3 regions of the Halalkalibacter sp. HAAS-P014 genome follow, and region 3 is predicted to be linked to each of the others. Evidence: riboswitches for the same ligand, from Rfam matches in the RefSeq annotation. Region 3 holds a riboswitch; each other region holds the start of a gene.
The links. Region 3 has a riboswitch for lysine ahead of AC1FXZ_RS20495 (aspartate kinase). Riboswitches for the same ligand answer to the same signal wherever they lie in the genome.
Positions count from the first base shown of each region.

Region 1: it holds a riboswitch for lysine, as region 3 does, so the genes downstream of both, AC1FXZ_RS07120 (Na+/H+ antiporter NhaC family protein) here and AC1FXZ_RS20495 (aspartate kinase) in region 3, are expected to answer to the same signal.
Region 2: it holds a riboswitch for lysine, as region 3 does, so the genes downstream of both, dapA (4-hydroxy-tetrahydrodipicolinate synthase) here and AC1FXZ_RS20495 (aspartate kinase) in region 3, are expected to answer to the same signal.

Region 1 is NZ_JBWQTV010000007.1:55,314-60,382, forward strand. Features, by position in the region: gene AC1FXZ_RS07115 (hypothetical protein) at 231-497, shown strand; gene AC1FXZ_RS07120 (Na+/H+ antiporter NhaC family protein) at 541-2,142, opposite strand; lysine riboswitch at 2,271-2,452, opposite strand; gene yunB (sporulation protein YunB) at 2,520-3,275, opposite strand; gene AC1FXZ_RS07130 (dihydrofolate reductase) at 3,452-3,940, opposite strand; gene fbpA (Fur-regulated basic protein FbpA) at 4,195-4,368, shown strand; gene galE (UDP-glucose 4-epimerase GalE) at 4,545-5,069, opposite strand, start outside.
Region 2 is NZ_JBWQTV010000006.1:86,982-92,050, forward strand. Features, by position in the region: gene AC1FXZ_RS05215 (hypothetical protein) at 21-182, opposite strand; gene AC1FXZ_RS05220 (hypothetical protein) at 300-869, shown strand; gene AC1FXZ_RS05225 (YhcN/YlaJ family sporulation lipoprotein) at 944-1,660, opposite strand; gene AC1FXZ_RS05230 (Spo0E family sporulation regulatory protein-aspartic acid phosphatase) at 1,922-2,059, shown strand; lysine riboswitch at 2,130-2,312, shown strand; gene dapA (4-hydroxy-tetrahydrodipicolinate synthase) at 2,448-3,335, shown strand; gene AC1FXZ_RS05240 (DMT family transporter) at 3,369-4,310, opposite strand; gene AC1FXZ_RS05245 (M24 family metallopeptidase) at 4,489-5,069, opposite strand, start outside.
Region 3 is NZ_JBWQTV010000029.1:886-5,954, reverse strand. Features, by position in the region: gene AC1FXZ_RS20500 (YslB family protein) at 1-322, shown strand, start outside; gene AC1FXZ_RS20495 (aspartate kinase) at 422-1,663, opposite strand; lysine riboswitch at 1,783-1,971, opposite strand; gene uvrC (excinuclease ABC subunit UvrC) at 2,229-4,004, opposite strand; gene trxA (thioredoxin) at 4,170-4,484, opposite strand; gene AC1FXZ_RS20480 (electron transfer flavoprotein subunit alpha/FixB family protein) at 4,651-5,069, opposite strand, start outside.

The DNA of each region.
Region 1 (5,069 bases), on a different contig from region 3:
TTGAAATACTTATCCCTTAGTAATTGAAAATGATAAGCATTAAGTTCATTATATACCTAAATCAAGACAACTTCTTCCCTCATTACCTTCCAGTTTGCTGTTACGCTCAACACAATTGCTCTATAAATGTAATGAAACGATAAAAATAGAATTATAGGGAGTTGTCACACATTTCAGTCAGTACGAGTACGATGGATTTATAGAAACCATTCGTAAGAGGAGGTGTAAATATGGCTCGATACAGACGGAAACCCGTAATTATTGAAGCTGTCAAGATCACTAGAACCATTTCGATCGAAACAGCAGAAGGCACGGTCAAAGGTCACCCTGGTGATTACCTCATCACAGATGTCAACGGCGAACAGTACCCTTGTGCGAAGAAGAAATTTGAGGAGACATATGAACGGGTAAAGGATCGCAACGATGTTACAACATTTATTAAGAAATCATTGCGAAAACTAACACAAAAATCAAAGGAACTATTTGCAAAATCATAAAAGAAAGAGCCAGACTTCACAGAAGCTGACTCATTCTGAAACATTATGCTTTGTTAACACTTACTTTCCTTAATACCATGACCGTTGCGAAAAGAAGAGCAACTGCCACAATTAAACTTGCGATCACACTCGTTGTAAATCCTAATACTAAATAAGAAATAATTGTAATTCCAGCAGCAATAAGAGCATATGGAAGTTGTGTTACAACGTGATCAATATGGTGGCTTCCAGCTCCAGTAGATGAAAGAATCGTCGTATCCGATATTGGAGAACAATGGTCTCCAAAAATTGCTCCAGCTAACACAGCCGCCATCATTGGTAAGACCATCGTTACATCAATCACTGCTGCCATTTCACCAGCAATTGGGAGTAACAAGCCAAATGTACCCCATGACGTACCTGTTGAGAATGCTGCAAACCCAGCAATGATAAACAGAATAACTGGTAAAAACATCGGATTAAGATTCGCATTTTCAACTAGTGAGGCTAAGTATGTTCCCGTACCTAGATCACCAATAATTTCAATGATTGTCCAAGCAAAGAACAAAATATAAATTGCTGGCAACATTGATTTCATCCCAACTACTAGTGAGCTACCAAGTCCTGTACCCGATTTAGGCTTCATAGCATTCATGATTAAGGCTATTATTAATCCAAATAATCCACCATAAACAAGAGCAGCCGCAACATCAGTATTTTCAAAAATAGTTAAAACCGTTACATTTCCTTCTGTTCCTTGAATACCTGTGGTCACCATGAAGAAAACAGTTCCAACAATAAGCGCAATGATTGGCCATACTAAATCGCCAACTTTGCCTTGATCACTTGCCTTGACTTCATCTTGCGAACCTGGAATCGGGCCTAATTTAGCATTGAATAACTCACCGTTTTTTAACGCACGTTGTTCATGCTTTTTCATCGCTCCGATGTCAAGATTGAACCAAGCTACAGCAAGGACAAGCCCAATTGCAACGAGAGCATAAATGTTCATCGGCACCATTAACATGAACGCTTGCAACGCTTCATATTGAGTAATCGAATGCGTCGTGAAAACCGTCGCAATGATGGCTATAATGTAAGCTCCCCAACTTGAAATAGGTGCAATTACACACATCGGGGCAGCTGTTGAGTCAACTAAATAGGCTAATTTAGCACGTGAAATGCGATGTCGATCCGTAAGAGGACGACTGACATTACCTACTGTCAAACTATTAAAATAGTCATCAATAAAAATAATTAAACCAAGTACAACCGTGAGAAGTTGTGCTCCAACACGGGTTTTGACACGTTTCATTGCCCACTCACCAAATGCACGGCTACCACCTGAGCGAGTAATAAGAGCAGCCATCATTCCTAGTAATAAAAGAAATAGAATGATAAAGAATTCCCATGTGTTAATCGCAAAACGAGCATCCATTATTGCACTTGTCACCGTCCCAAAAGTGACAGTTTCAACTTCGTAGTCAAACACAATAGCCATGACAATGCCATAAATATTGGCCACAGCAGCAAGTGGATTAAAGTCGTTCAACATTAACGCCCCAACAATAGCCCCTGTTCCAAGTGACAATAAAACACGTTTTGTCACAATAACCATTACAAGAGCCAATATTGGAGGCAATAAAGATAAAATAGATGATTCCATATAATACCCCTCCAAAAAAATAATTGGTAAATACATTCGGACAGTACCGCAAATTATATGTTTTAGAACAACCAAAAAAGCGATCGTGGTTAACCCACAATCGCTTTTATACGTACGTGAATCCCCATAATTTTGGTAGTCCTCCATAACTTGATCACTTCAAGTTATGACAGCCCTGCACTTCTTCAATGCAGTTCCAGCAAAAATAGCCTGACAGCTGCTTTCACTTCGGCGACGGCTCCTTTCTCCATTCTTCAACGTTGTCATCCTCAAAAAAGATACTGATAGCAATCGCGCCTCTACCTCATCATTACTAATGAGGCAATTCTATTTAGTTACCTTTAGGATACTATCATTATTTTTCTAGAATATCAATGTCAATTTCCACCACTAGCACCGGATGATCCCCCTGCTGGCAAAATCATTCCTCCACCTTCTGAATAGTATTCTGGTACTTCTCCTTGAATATTTATCAAGCCGACTGGAATAGTTGTTTTTACTGCTTCTTCCTTTGTAGCAAAAGGAATTACGATTTTGGCATCTACAATAACATCAAAGTTAATCGATAACGTCGTATTATTAATTCCCGTATTAATTACGTCCCAATTTAAATCCGTCTTCACGTCACCAATTGCAGAAAAACGAACCGGTATTTGTGGACCTAATTGGGCAAGTAAAGCATTATTTGTTGCTTGACCTAGTGGGATACTATACACGATTCCTCCCTCTGTTGTACTTGGTGGGTCATCATCAAAATTAAGCGCCACATCAAAAACCTCGCCACGCTCAATCGCTTTCAAATGTCTTTCCACTCGTAACGTGGCCTCGGATAAAATTCGGTTATAAATTTGTGTATTAAATTGAATCATGTTATCAGCGTTTGTGATAAACAACTCATCCTGATCAAGGTCAGAAGCAATTTTCTTTGAAACCGCATCATTAATAGCCCTTGTCGCAATGACCTTCGTTTCGGTTGTAGCTATTTGCATCAATGTTGGACGAATCCCCTTCTCGATAATCCATAACCCTTGAACGGTTAACGCAACAAAAATAATAAAAGATAGTAGTAAGACATACCGAAATGGCAACGGACCTTTTCGAGCTCGGGGTCTATTTCTTCTTGGTGCCCTCATGCTGAAAACCCCCTTCGCCACAAGTATATGCAGCAAAGTGGACAGTTTGACCTAGACAAGAAAAAAAGATTCCTTTTTCTTGTCTAGGTCAGTGCGAAGCGCAGCCGACGTTTTGGTTTATGCACCTTAAGTGGTTTTTTTAAAATGCGAACGGCAAAGAGCCAGCGCCACCTCCTCTAGTTCTTCCTTCTTTCATACGTTCTAAATTCATGAGGGTAACGGTTTTTTTCGTCAACGGTTCCTGTCTCAACCGAGACTACCTCCCACTCTTCTATACTGATCTCTGGAAAGTAAGTGTCACCTTCAAATGACTCTTCAATATATGTTACATAGAGACGATCAACCTGTTTCCATAAAAGCTTAAATACTTCTGTACCACCTATTACAAAGCACTCATCTTCTTGGTTAGCAATACTCAAAACATCTTCTACGTGATGTACAACCTCACATCCTTCTGCGCTATATTGTTCATCACGCGTTAAGACAACATTTCTTCTCTTAGGTAAAGGTCGCCCAATCGATTCGTACGTTTTCCTTCCCATTACGATTGTATGTCCGGTTGTTATTCTTTTAAAGTGTGCAAGATCAGCTGGGAGGTGCCAAGGCAGCTGGTTTTCTTTTCCTATTAAATTATGTTTGTCCATAGCGACGACAAATGAAATCATAAACACGACCCCTTTTTTCTGTTTGTTCTAATCGTATCATATTTTGTAAGGTGAATAATAAATTGAATTTGACCAACACCTGATACATAATTTACATTCTCTAATCCAAAAGCTTTGAATGTAAAGGCACTTCCATATTTTTGTAAAATATTTCATTAGGAGTTGACAACGCGTGTAAATGAATTTATAATTATAAATGTAAACGCTTACAAAAATGTAACAAAGTATTATTTTCGCATAAAGGGAGTGTTAGTATGTATTTTGAAACACCTTCTAAGATCGAGAAAGAGCAAATAATCGATACCCTTTTAGAAAATCACTTTTTTAAGATGCCTGATGGTCGTCAATTATATGAAGCGACAGAAGATGAATTAAAACTTTTAATAAGCTCAGAGCTTGCCAACCAACACACATTTTGTGAACTATAGTTTTAAAACTTCCATGAAACGTAAAATGAACTGTCCTCACTTTAATTAAGGTGTCGGTGTAAAAAACTCCTATTGAGAATGGAACAGCGCAGATATACGCTCCGGACCTTTTTTATTAAAAGCCTGTATTCATCCCCAACAACGTAGGCGAAATACAGGCTTATACTAACTTTTATTTATTCATAACCATTCGGATTATTCTCTTGCCATCTCCATGAATCCACGCACATCTCTTCAATACCTTTTTCTGCACTCCAATTAAGTACATCTTTTGCCTTAGTAGGATCTGCGTAACAAGTACTTATATCACCAGGTCTGCGATCAACAACAGAATATGGAACGTTACGGCCTGATGCCTTCTTGAATGCCTCAACCATTTGAATGACACTATAGCCATTCCCTGTCCCTAAATTGTAAGCGTCAGCTCCTGTCTGTGACATAACTTTTTCTAGTGCTTTTATATGCCCTTTCGCTAAATCGACAACATGAATGTAATCCCTTACCCCTGTGCCATCTACTGTTGGATAGTCATCTCCAAAGACTTTTAGTTCGTTAAGTTTGCCAACAGCGACTTGTGTAATAAATGGCATCAGGTTGTTCGGAATTCCATTTGGATCTTCTCCGATACGTCCACTTTTATGAGCTCCGATTGGATTGAAATAACGCAATAATGCAATGCTCCACTCTTTATCCGAAACATA
Region 2 (5,069 bases), on a different contig from region 3:
TCTCCCAGCTTTATTATTTATTATAATTTCTTCATCATTTCGTCAACTTCTTCTAACTCTTGGTCTGCTTCCTTCGCTTGCCAATATTGAATATCGTGCGCCAATTTGTTTCCTAGCATCATAACCCCAAAAAACAGTAAGAAAAACAACGAGACAGAAATAATCAATATTGCCATATACATAAGAAGCCCTCCTCGTTCCCTTTTTACATCATACGAAGTACTTTCACAGTTAATGCATACTTTTTCCTTCTAGCTTCATACTAAAGGAAACGTTTGTATATCGGAGGTTGATGTACCTTGAAAAAGAAATCTTTGCTAATTTTGGCAACAGGTGCAAGTCTCGTTTTAGCGAGTTGTGGGGCAGATACAGAAACAGATATTGTGAACGATGTAGAAGCTCAACAATTTACGAGCGATTATCATGCTTTCCCGGAGCCATCTAGTAACAGAGATCAAAACAAGATAAGAGTTCAACGCACAGAGCAACTACAATCATATGCTGATGATGCAGGTCATTATATAAGTGAAACAGCAACATTATTAGAGGATATTGCTCACTTATTCGACCAAAAAGAGGTTGATACTTCAGATATCAATAGTGCTCAAGCAAAACTCGCCATACTTAGAGAAAAAAGTTCTGAGTTTATGGAAGAGGAGCGTCCTGAAGTTTTCGACGGATTTCATAATGTTCATTTATCAACACTTATTGAAGTTGATTCATTAGAACGAGTTTTAAACGACATAAAAGATCCAATTCATCCAATGCAGGTTACCAACGCACGAGTTTACTATGAGAATGCCGTTATGTCACATAAGCTAATGGAACGTGAATACCTTTCTGTGACAGAAGAGTTCGGCATTCATTAAGTTACTAAAAAGAGTCCCCGATAAAACTCCTTAAATAGCTACAAAAAAAGAACAGGGTACGTTTATCCCTGTTCTTATCTACGATTATTAGCTGCGTCATCAATCAAATCAGCGAGGTCCCCTATCGCTCCTCCGATTGAATCAAATGGCTTCCCAAGACCAACGTGATGTTCAAGAGCATTCATTCTATTAATCATTTTGCGATTAGTTGTAATATAAACATTTTTTCGTTCTGTTATGTCCTCCACTTCCTGTTCAACTGCATGGAGTAGCTTTCCTTTATCCTGTTCACTTGACTCTAGACCTATTACAATTCGTTGTCCATCCGTGATTACATGTGCATCTCTTACGTTTTCCAACGATTCAACTCGAGTTTCGATCTCTCTGGTTAATTCCGTTGTCGCTTGAAGATGTTGGTTTCTCTGTTCTTTTTTTTCTACATTTGGGTCATTGCTAAGTGCGTATTTATCACGTAATACACCAGGACGATTACTTAAAATTCTTGGACCTTGTCGATTAACTCCTTCATGCTTCATACTTAAATTACGTTTTCTTGTCGTATAGGATCCTTCGTCTGTTAAATGAGGGGCAGAATCCGTTAATCCTTTAGGCATTTCATCAGGTACCATCATATCGGAAAGAGGCCCTTCTAAATCGCGAACTTGCTCCACTCCATACCCACTAAATCCTTCATGACGGTCATAACTCGCTCCCATTTCTGCTTCCTGCGATACCGTACAGCCAGATAAAATTAAGGCTGAAACGAACAGATAACTAACAATTTTCATCATAATCTCCCTCCTACACTTATTGTGCAACTTAATACCTTTTCTCACTCTTGAAAAAATATAACAATCCACAAAGACACTCGACACTTGTCGATTTTTTGCTAATTTCATCTTTTTATGACAACTTTACAAGAATCACTTTTCAACATATTTCATTCGGTTATAATAATTTTTATAAATAGATATTTGCTAAGGGCACATCAACGAAAAACTCCATAATAGCGTAGATGTCTGTTTTAGTTCATTTGAGGTGGAGTGTTACAGATGTTATGTGAGATAGAACAAAAACGGTTACAAATGTTGAATCTTGCTAAAAAATACGGAATGACTGCAAAAGTTACGATCCAATGTAGTCAAGAATTAGATAAGCTGTTAAATTTAATACAAAGAAATTCTCGTTAAACCATTGCATTCCAATAAAACATTTGATAAGGTTAACTCAAATTACGTTATATCTTACTTCATACATTGAAGTGAGGGTAGAGGTGCAGATATCATTAGTAAGTTAGTTGAGGAGAATGAGGTCCGTTGATTCTAACTGAAAGGGGTATTTGCCGAAGTTTAATGAGTTCTCATTTCTCATTAGCTGGGACTGTTCTGAATAAGGACAGTACTGTCATATAGCAAACAAGCTATATGGAGGGCTATCTCACACATTGAATTGGTTTTGCTAATTTTGCTTAACCTAACAACAATGAGTAGAGGCCTCATTGTTGTTTTTTTGTGCCTCACAGGAGCCCATCTAACCCCATACGTACAAGGAAAATTAAATGAATTGAGGGTGAATTGGATGAATTTTGGAAGAATTATTACAGCGATGGTTACACCATTTAATCAACATGGACAACTTGATGTTGTGGGAATAAAAGAGCTTGTACAACATCTTATCTCAAATGGAACAGACGCATTAGTCGTAGGAGGAACAACTGGAGAATCTCCTACCCTTACAACAGAAGAAAAACTTACTCTTTTTAAAACCGTTGTAGAAACTGTAAATGGCCAAATTCCTGTTATTGCAGGAACTGGCTCAAATAATACACAGGCATCGATAGAATTAACTAAACAAGCTGAAGAAATTGGTGTAGATGGTATTATGCTTGTAGTACCTTATTACAACAAGCCATCACAAGAAGGAATGTTTGCACATTTCAGCGCGATTGCAAATAAGACAAAGCTTCCAGTTATGCTTTACAATATTCCTGGCAGAACAGGAGTAAATATGAGTGTAGAAACAACATTACGATTAGCACAGCTTCCTAATATTACTTCAATAAAAGAAGCAAGTGGTGATTTGGACGTTATGGCTGAAATCATCGAGCACGCACCTGAAGGATTTACGGTTTATAGTGGTGACGATAGCTTGACATTACCATTACTCGCTATTGGTGGTGCAGGAGTCGTATCAGTTTCTTCACATATTATCGGAAACGAAATGCAACAAATGGTTCGTAACTATCAAGCAGGTCAAGTGACAGCAGCAGCGATGCAACATCGGCAAATGCTTCCGGTTATGAAGACTTTATTTATGGCACCTAATCCTACTGCCGTCAAAGCAGCACTCGAAATGAAAGGGATTAAAGCAGGACAAGTACGTTTACCTCTTGTCCCATTGACAGCTGAACAACAACAAGAACTTCAAACGGTGATTCAACCATCAATGAATTTCTTTGTTAGTTAATCGATATTAAAAAGAGCATGTAGTGTTAGACACCTACATGCTCTTTCCCTGAATAACTTTGCATTTATCCTCCGCTATACTTTTGAAAAAAGTCTTCTCTAAATAACCTGTCCCAAATAGCACTCCTACAACGATCAACATGAAGCCCAAAGACTGATACCAATATACCCGTTCACCGAGAAAAATAGCTGAGCTGATTAATCCAAAAAATGGTACAAAGTTATTGAAAATAGCTGTTTGTCCTGCACCAATCCGTTCAATAGCTGCATTAAATAGAAAATGACCTATGCCCGTGGCAATGACTCCAGATACGAAAAAGATGATATACACACTAATAGGTGCACTAGTGAGATTTCCAGTACCAGAAGGTTCGAGCATTAAACTAATGATAAAAAGGCCAACAGAGCCAACCAAAAGCATAAAGCTAGTCATTTGTTTGGAATCAAGAGTTGCAGTTGCTTTTTTGATATAGATAAAGCTCAGCGCTTGGACGATCATTGCAATAAATACATAAAACTCCCCAAGACTAATAATCCCTTGACCTCCCCCTCCTTGAATAAAAACAACTCCGATAAACGCTAAACCAATCCCTAGTATCCTCCATTTTGTTAAGCGATCACCGAGAAAGATCATTGCAAAGATCGATGTAGTAAGCGGCAGCAGCGCAAGAATCAAAACTGCATTAGAGGCATCTGTTAACGTTAGTCCCTTTACTAAGAAGTATTGGTGTCCAACAACCCCTAACAATGAACCTGCAATTGTATATACCCATTCTTTTTTTGTTAAACTTCTCATACTTCTCCCGACGATAACAATAGAAATTGTTACAATGCCCGCAACCAAAATTCGAAAATACGTCATCGTTATAGGAGGAAAATAATCAACAAGAACCTTTAGCATTACGACATTAAGACCCCAAACAATCATTACAAAAAGGATCATTAAGTATGTAAATAGCAATGATTTTTCTTTCACTTAATACCGTCTCCTCACTCCCATTTGAATTGTATCATACCATCACCTCTATATTTGGTCACGTATTTTTCTACATTTATGTATACACAACCAATTACATAACGGAATCTCATAAAAAGTGTGAGCCTATCTCAAAAATTGCTGCTTTGAGACAGCCTCACAAACATCAGGCACCTTTTTAAGAAAGGTTCTCATCGGTTATAACTGATAGCATTGGCTTTTCGTACAATTCCCTCGGGAAGTTCGTTAATAGTTCTACACCATCATCTGTGACTCTTATCGTTTCTGTTATTTCGACCCCATAATCTTGATACCATATTCCTGGCATTAGATGGAACGTCATATTCTTTTGTAAGACCGTTTGATCCCCCGGGCGAAAACTCACTGTATGCTCTCCCCAATCTGGTGGAAAACTTAAACCAACTGAATAACCAAGCCTTGAACTTTTTCGGTGACCATGTTTCCCAATAGCCTTACTCCAAATACGTTCAACATCTTCCGCCAAAACTCCCGGTTTTATAAAATCTAAAGTTGATTCAATTCCCTCTTCTACTACTTTAGATAACTCCTTTACTTCCTGTGGTGCTGTACCGATTGACATTGTTCTAGCCATTGGGGCATGGTACCGTTTATAAGCACCTGCAATTTCTAATGTTAAAAAATCACCATTCGCAAACTTACGATCTGTCCATGTTAAGTGGGGACAAGAGGTATTTTCATTTGTAGGCATCATTGGTACAATAGAAGTGTAATCTCCAC
Region 3 (5,069 bases):
ATTACTTTATTGGATCGGAAAATCTCTCGCGCGAAAGCACCCCATTTTAACCATTGAGGAGTTATATCTTTTTTTTGAAAATGCTAATTGGGGCACACTTTCATTAGTTTCAGAAAAAAAGAAGCTTCAAACATTTGAATTAAAAGGGCATTGGATAGATAAAAAAGATGAGCGCTGCTATCAGCTAGAAGCCGGCTTCCTTGCTCAACAATTAGAAACGTGGCACCAATGCATTACCGGAGCAACTTACAAACAAAAAAAGGACTCGATTATTATAACGGTTGAATTGGATCGACGCGATGAAGTAAAAGAAATGAAATAATCTAACATGAGCCTTATTCAACTTATGTAGATAAAAGATGGCATGAGATTTATAATCTCATGCCATCTTTTATCTTATTACTTAATTACACATTTTTATTTATGAAACACCCGCAACAACTTCTGCTTCTTCAGCTAATTGGAATTCAGCATGTAACATTTCAACAGCAAGAACCATATCAACTTCTTGCACTACTACTGATACTTTTATCTCTGAAGTGCTAACCATTTTAACAAAAATATCATTGTCTGCTATAACTTCAAACATTTTTGCCGCAACACCAGGATTAGAAACCATACCAGAACCTATAATTGAGACTTTAGCCAATTCTTCTTCAAAAATCACATCAGTAAACTGAAGATCATCCTGTGCTTTTTGTAACACAGCTAACGTTTCTTTTAATGAGCTTTGTGTGATCGTAAAAGAAATATTTACATGTTCATCGTCATATTGATTTTGAACTATAATGTCAACATTCACATCACTTTCTGATAATGTTGTAAATAATTTTGATAATGTTTCAAGTCGGTTCGGCAATCCTTTCACTGTTACCTTGGTCACATCATTCTCAAAAGCAATTCCTCGCACAACTAGGTTTTGTTCCACTGATACTTCCTCCTCAATCATTGTTCCTTCAGCATCTTCCATACTTGATGCAACCATTAATGGGACATTATAATTTTTGGCAAACTCAACAGCACGAGGATGCAACACGCCAGCTCCAAGATTTGCCATTTCAAGCATTTCATCGTAAGAAATTGAATGTAGTTTTCTTGCTTTTTTTACATAACGTGGATCCGTCGTAAATACACCTGTTACATCTGTGTAAATGTCACAACGATCTGCGTTTAATGATGCAGCAAGTGCAACTGCCGTTGTATCAGATCCTCCCCTGCCTAATGTTGTAATCTCTCCTTGTTCGCTTAAGCCCTGAAAACCAGCAACAACAATAACTTTTCCTTCCGCAAGTTCAGACCCCATGCGTTGGTTATTAATGGATCGAATTCTAGCGTTACCATGACTGGCTTCCGTTTCTATTCCAGCTTGCCATCCTGTCAAAGAAACAGTATCGATTCCTTTCTCTTGAAGAGCCATTGTTAATAAAGAAATCGTTACTTGCTCACCAGTGCTTAAAAGCATATCCATTTCCCTTTTATCTGGTGAATCCGTAATTTGAGATGCCAATGAGACAAGTTGATCAGTCGACTTCCCCATGGCTGAAACAACGATAACGAGCTCATTGCCTTCATTTACAGCACGCTCAATCCTCTTTGCGACATGTTGAATCCTTTCAACCGACCCTACTGATGTTCCACCGTATTTCTGTACAATTCTTGCCATATTTCCGTGTCCTCTCCTTATTCCTCACAGTTACAAGAGAATGCAAAAAAGCAACAATAAGGAAAACCCCTCACTGTTGCTTGTCATACCAATCCGGTACCACACTGCTCCCTTTTCTCTCGTGAGATAGTTCTCCACATACCCCTTGGGTGTAAGTATGTGACAGCCCTATGCTTATTCAACATAGGTCCAGCACAAGAAAGATGAGTCTTTTCTTGCACTTCGGCGAATTCCCCTTTCAACTTCCTTCAAACGGGCCTCATTCCCTTAGAAAGTATACTATTGGTTTTCGCTCCTCTACCAATCACTTCATTTGAAGCGTGGCATATTCAGTTGCTTATTATTGTAGCAGAGGATTTAAAAAGAATCAAGAGGCAACTGAAAAACGTACGACTTATGCCTTTTTCAGTTGCCTCTAAGCCATGTGTGGAGCTGCCGTTTTCTTTTAAGCTTTTTGAACGAATTTCTCAAAAAGCACACGGCGTGTGGAACCATGGCCTTCCTTAAATCTCAAAAGGTACGACTTATGCCTTTTTCAGTTGCCTTTTTTCAGTTGCCTCAAGTTTCACTCTTTTTCATTCAACGTCTTTACAATTGCTTCTGCCACTTTTTCAGGGATCGAGAGTTTTCTTAAATCTTCAACGGTTGCTTCTTTCATTTTTTTAACCGATCCAAAATATTTTAGTAGCTGACGTTTTCGTTTTTCCCCCACACCTGGTATATCATCAAGAGATGATTTGAAAAAAGTCTTTGAACGTGTTTGACGATGAAATGTAATCGCAAAACGGTGAACCTCATCTTGGATTCGCTGCAGTAAATAAAACTCATGACTATCGCGCTTTAGTGGAACTACAATAGGTGGATCTCCCATTAATAATTGGGATGTTCGATGCTTTTCGTCCTTGGCCAACCCACAAACAGGAATAGCTAAACCAAGTTCATCTATAATTACCTCTTGCGCAACAGCAATTTGCCCTTTTCCTCCATCAATTACAATTAAGTCAGGTAAAGGCAATGACTCTTTTAATAAGCGTACGTATCTCCTTCTTATCACTTCGCGCATGGAACCATAATCATCAGGCCCATCTACAGACTTAATTTTATATTTACGGTAATCTTTCCGACTTGGTTTCCCGTCTACAAAAGAGACCATTGCCGAGACTGGATCTGTTCCTTGGATATTCGAATTATCGAATGCCTCTATTCGATACGGTGTTCGAATCCCCATTGCCTCTCCTAAGCGTTCAACAGCCTTAACCGTCCTTTCTTCATCTCGTTCGATTAAAGCAAATTTATCTTTTAACGCGATCACTGCATTCTGATTAGCTAGGTCAAGTAAATCTTTTTTCTTTCCCCTTTTAGGATGATGAGTTTTCACCACTACGAGCTCCTCGATCAATTCACCATCCACTTCTTCAGGTAAGAGAATCTCGGCTGGCTTAATATGTTCTTTTTTCATATAAAATTGGCCAATAAACGTCATTAGATCTTCGGGCGCATCTTTATAAAATGGGAAAATAGAAACATCACGTTCAATTAGCTTTCCTTGACGGATAAAGAATACTTGAACACACATCCAGCCTTTATCATAAGCGAACCCAAATACATCTCGATCAACAAGGTCCCCAATCATCATCTTTTGCTTTTCAATTACCGTATCCATATGTTGTAATGTATCCCTAATTTCCTTTGCTCGTTCAAAGTCCATTTCTTCTGATGCTTTCATCATTTTCTCTGTTAACTGCCCCTTGATTTCCTCATGGCCTGAACGTAGAAATTTCGTAATTTCGTGAACCATTTTTTCATTTTGTTCTTTTGTAACATCAGCAACACAAGGCGCCAAACATTGACCAATATGATAATAAAGGCATACTTTGTCTGGAAGCGTCCGGCACTTTCTGAGTGGATAAAGGCGATCTAATAATTTTTTCGTTTCATTGGCTGCTCCAACATTTGGGTATGGACCAAAATACTTTCCCCCATCTTTTTTGACCTGACGTGTCGTAATCAATCGAGGATGTTCTTCGTTGGTAATTTTTAGATAAGGGTAGGATTTATCATCTTTTAACATGACGTTATATTTCGGATCATGTTTTTTTATTAAGTTCATTTCTAATATTAACGCTTCAATATTTGAAGATGTCACGATGTATTCAAAGTCAGCTATTTCACTTACAAGACGCTGCGTCTTCCCATCATGTGAACCAGTAAAATAGGACCTGACTCTATTCTTTAGAACCTTGGCTTTTCCAACATAAATGACCGTACCTTGACGATCTTTCATTAAATAACAACCAGGCTGATCTGGAAGAATCAATAATTTCTCTTTGATATTGCTCATCACACTCCACCTCTTCTTCTATTGTTAGCGAGAAGGCTAAGTTTTGCAAGCTAGAAAAACTGGAATATGGACAATAAAATTGTATTCGGGATGGCAAGGAGCTTTCAACTTCTTTATCTCTATATATAGAAAAAGTGACCCCATTCGAAGTGGAGTCACTTTTTATTAAAGGTGCTTATTTAAAAGCTCAGCTAGCGCTTCTTTTGGTTGGAAACCAACAACTTGATCAACCACTTCTCCATCCTTGAATACGAGAAGAGTCGGGATGCTCATTACACTGTACTTGCCAGCTGTTTCTTGATTTTCATCAACATCAAGCTTTGCAATTTTAACTTTATCGCCCATTTCAGAATCAAGTTCCTCAAGGACTGGTGCAATCATTTTACAAGGTCCACACCAAGGTGCCCAGAAATCAGCTAATACGACTCCTTCACTTGTTTCAGATGCGAAAGTTTGATCTGTAACATTTACAATTGCCATTAGTAAAACCTCCTTTTCCCATTACTTTGACTTCAGCATCATTATACCAAACACTTCCATAGCTTGCGAATAAGTTGCTCAAAATTATTGTATCCCTATTATTTTAAGTTACACAATCAAATCAAAAATCACTATTATTAATGATAGATGTAAAAAACTTTCACTGTTAGTTCGAAACTAACACATTTCTTAACTCTTCAGTTAAGATTGGTACAATTTCAAAAAGGTCTCCAACAATACCATAGTCTGCCACCTCAAAAATTGGTGCTTCAGGGTCTTTATTGATGGCGACAATTACTTTTGAGTTCGACATCCCAGCTAAGTGTTGAATTGCACCTGAAATCCCGATTGCAAAATAAAGATCCGGTGTAACAACTTTTCCTGTTTGCCCAATTTGAAGCCCGTAATCACAATACTCAGCATCACATGCACCACGTGAAGCCCCAATGGCTCCACCTAATAAATCAGCAAGCTCTTGTAACGGTCCAAATCCTTCTTTACTTTTCACCCCTCGGCCACCTGCCACAATGACGTTTGCTTCTGATAAATCAACGCCACCAGTAGACTTTTTGACAATATCTTTAA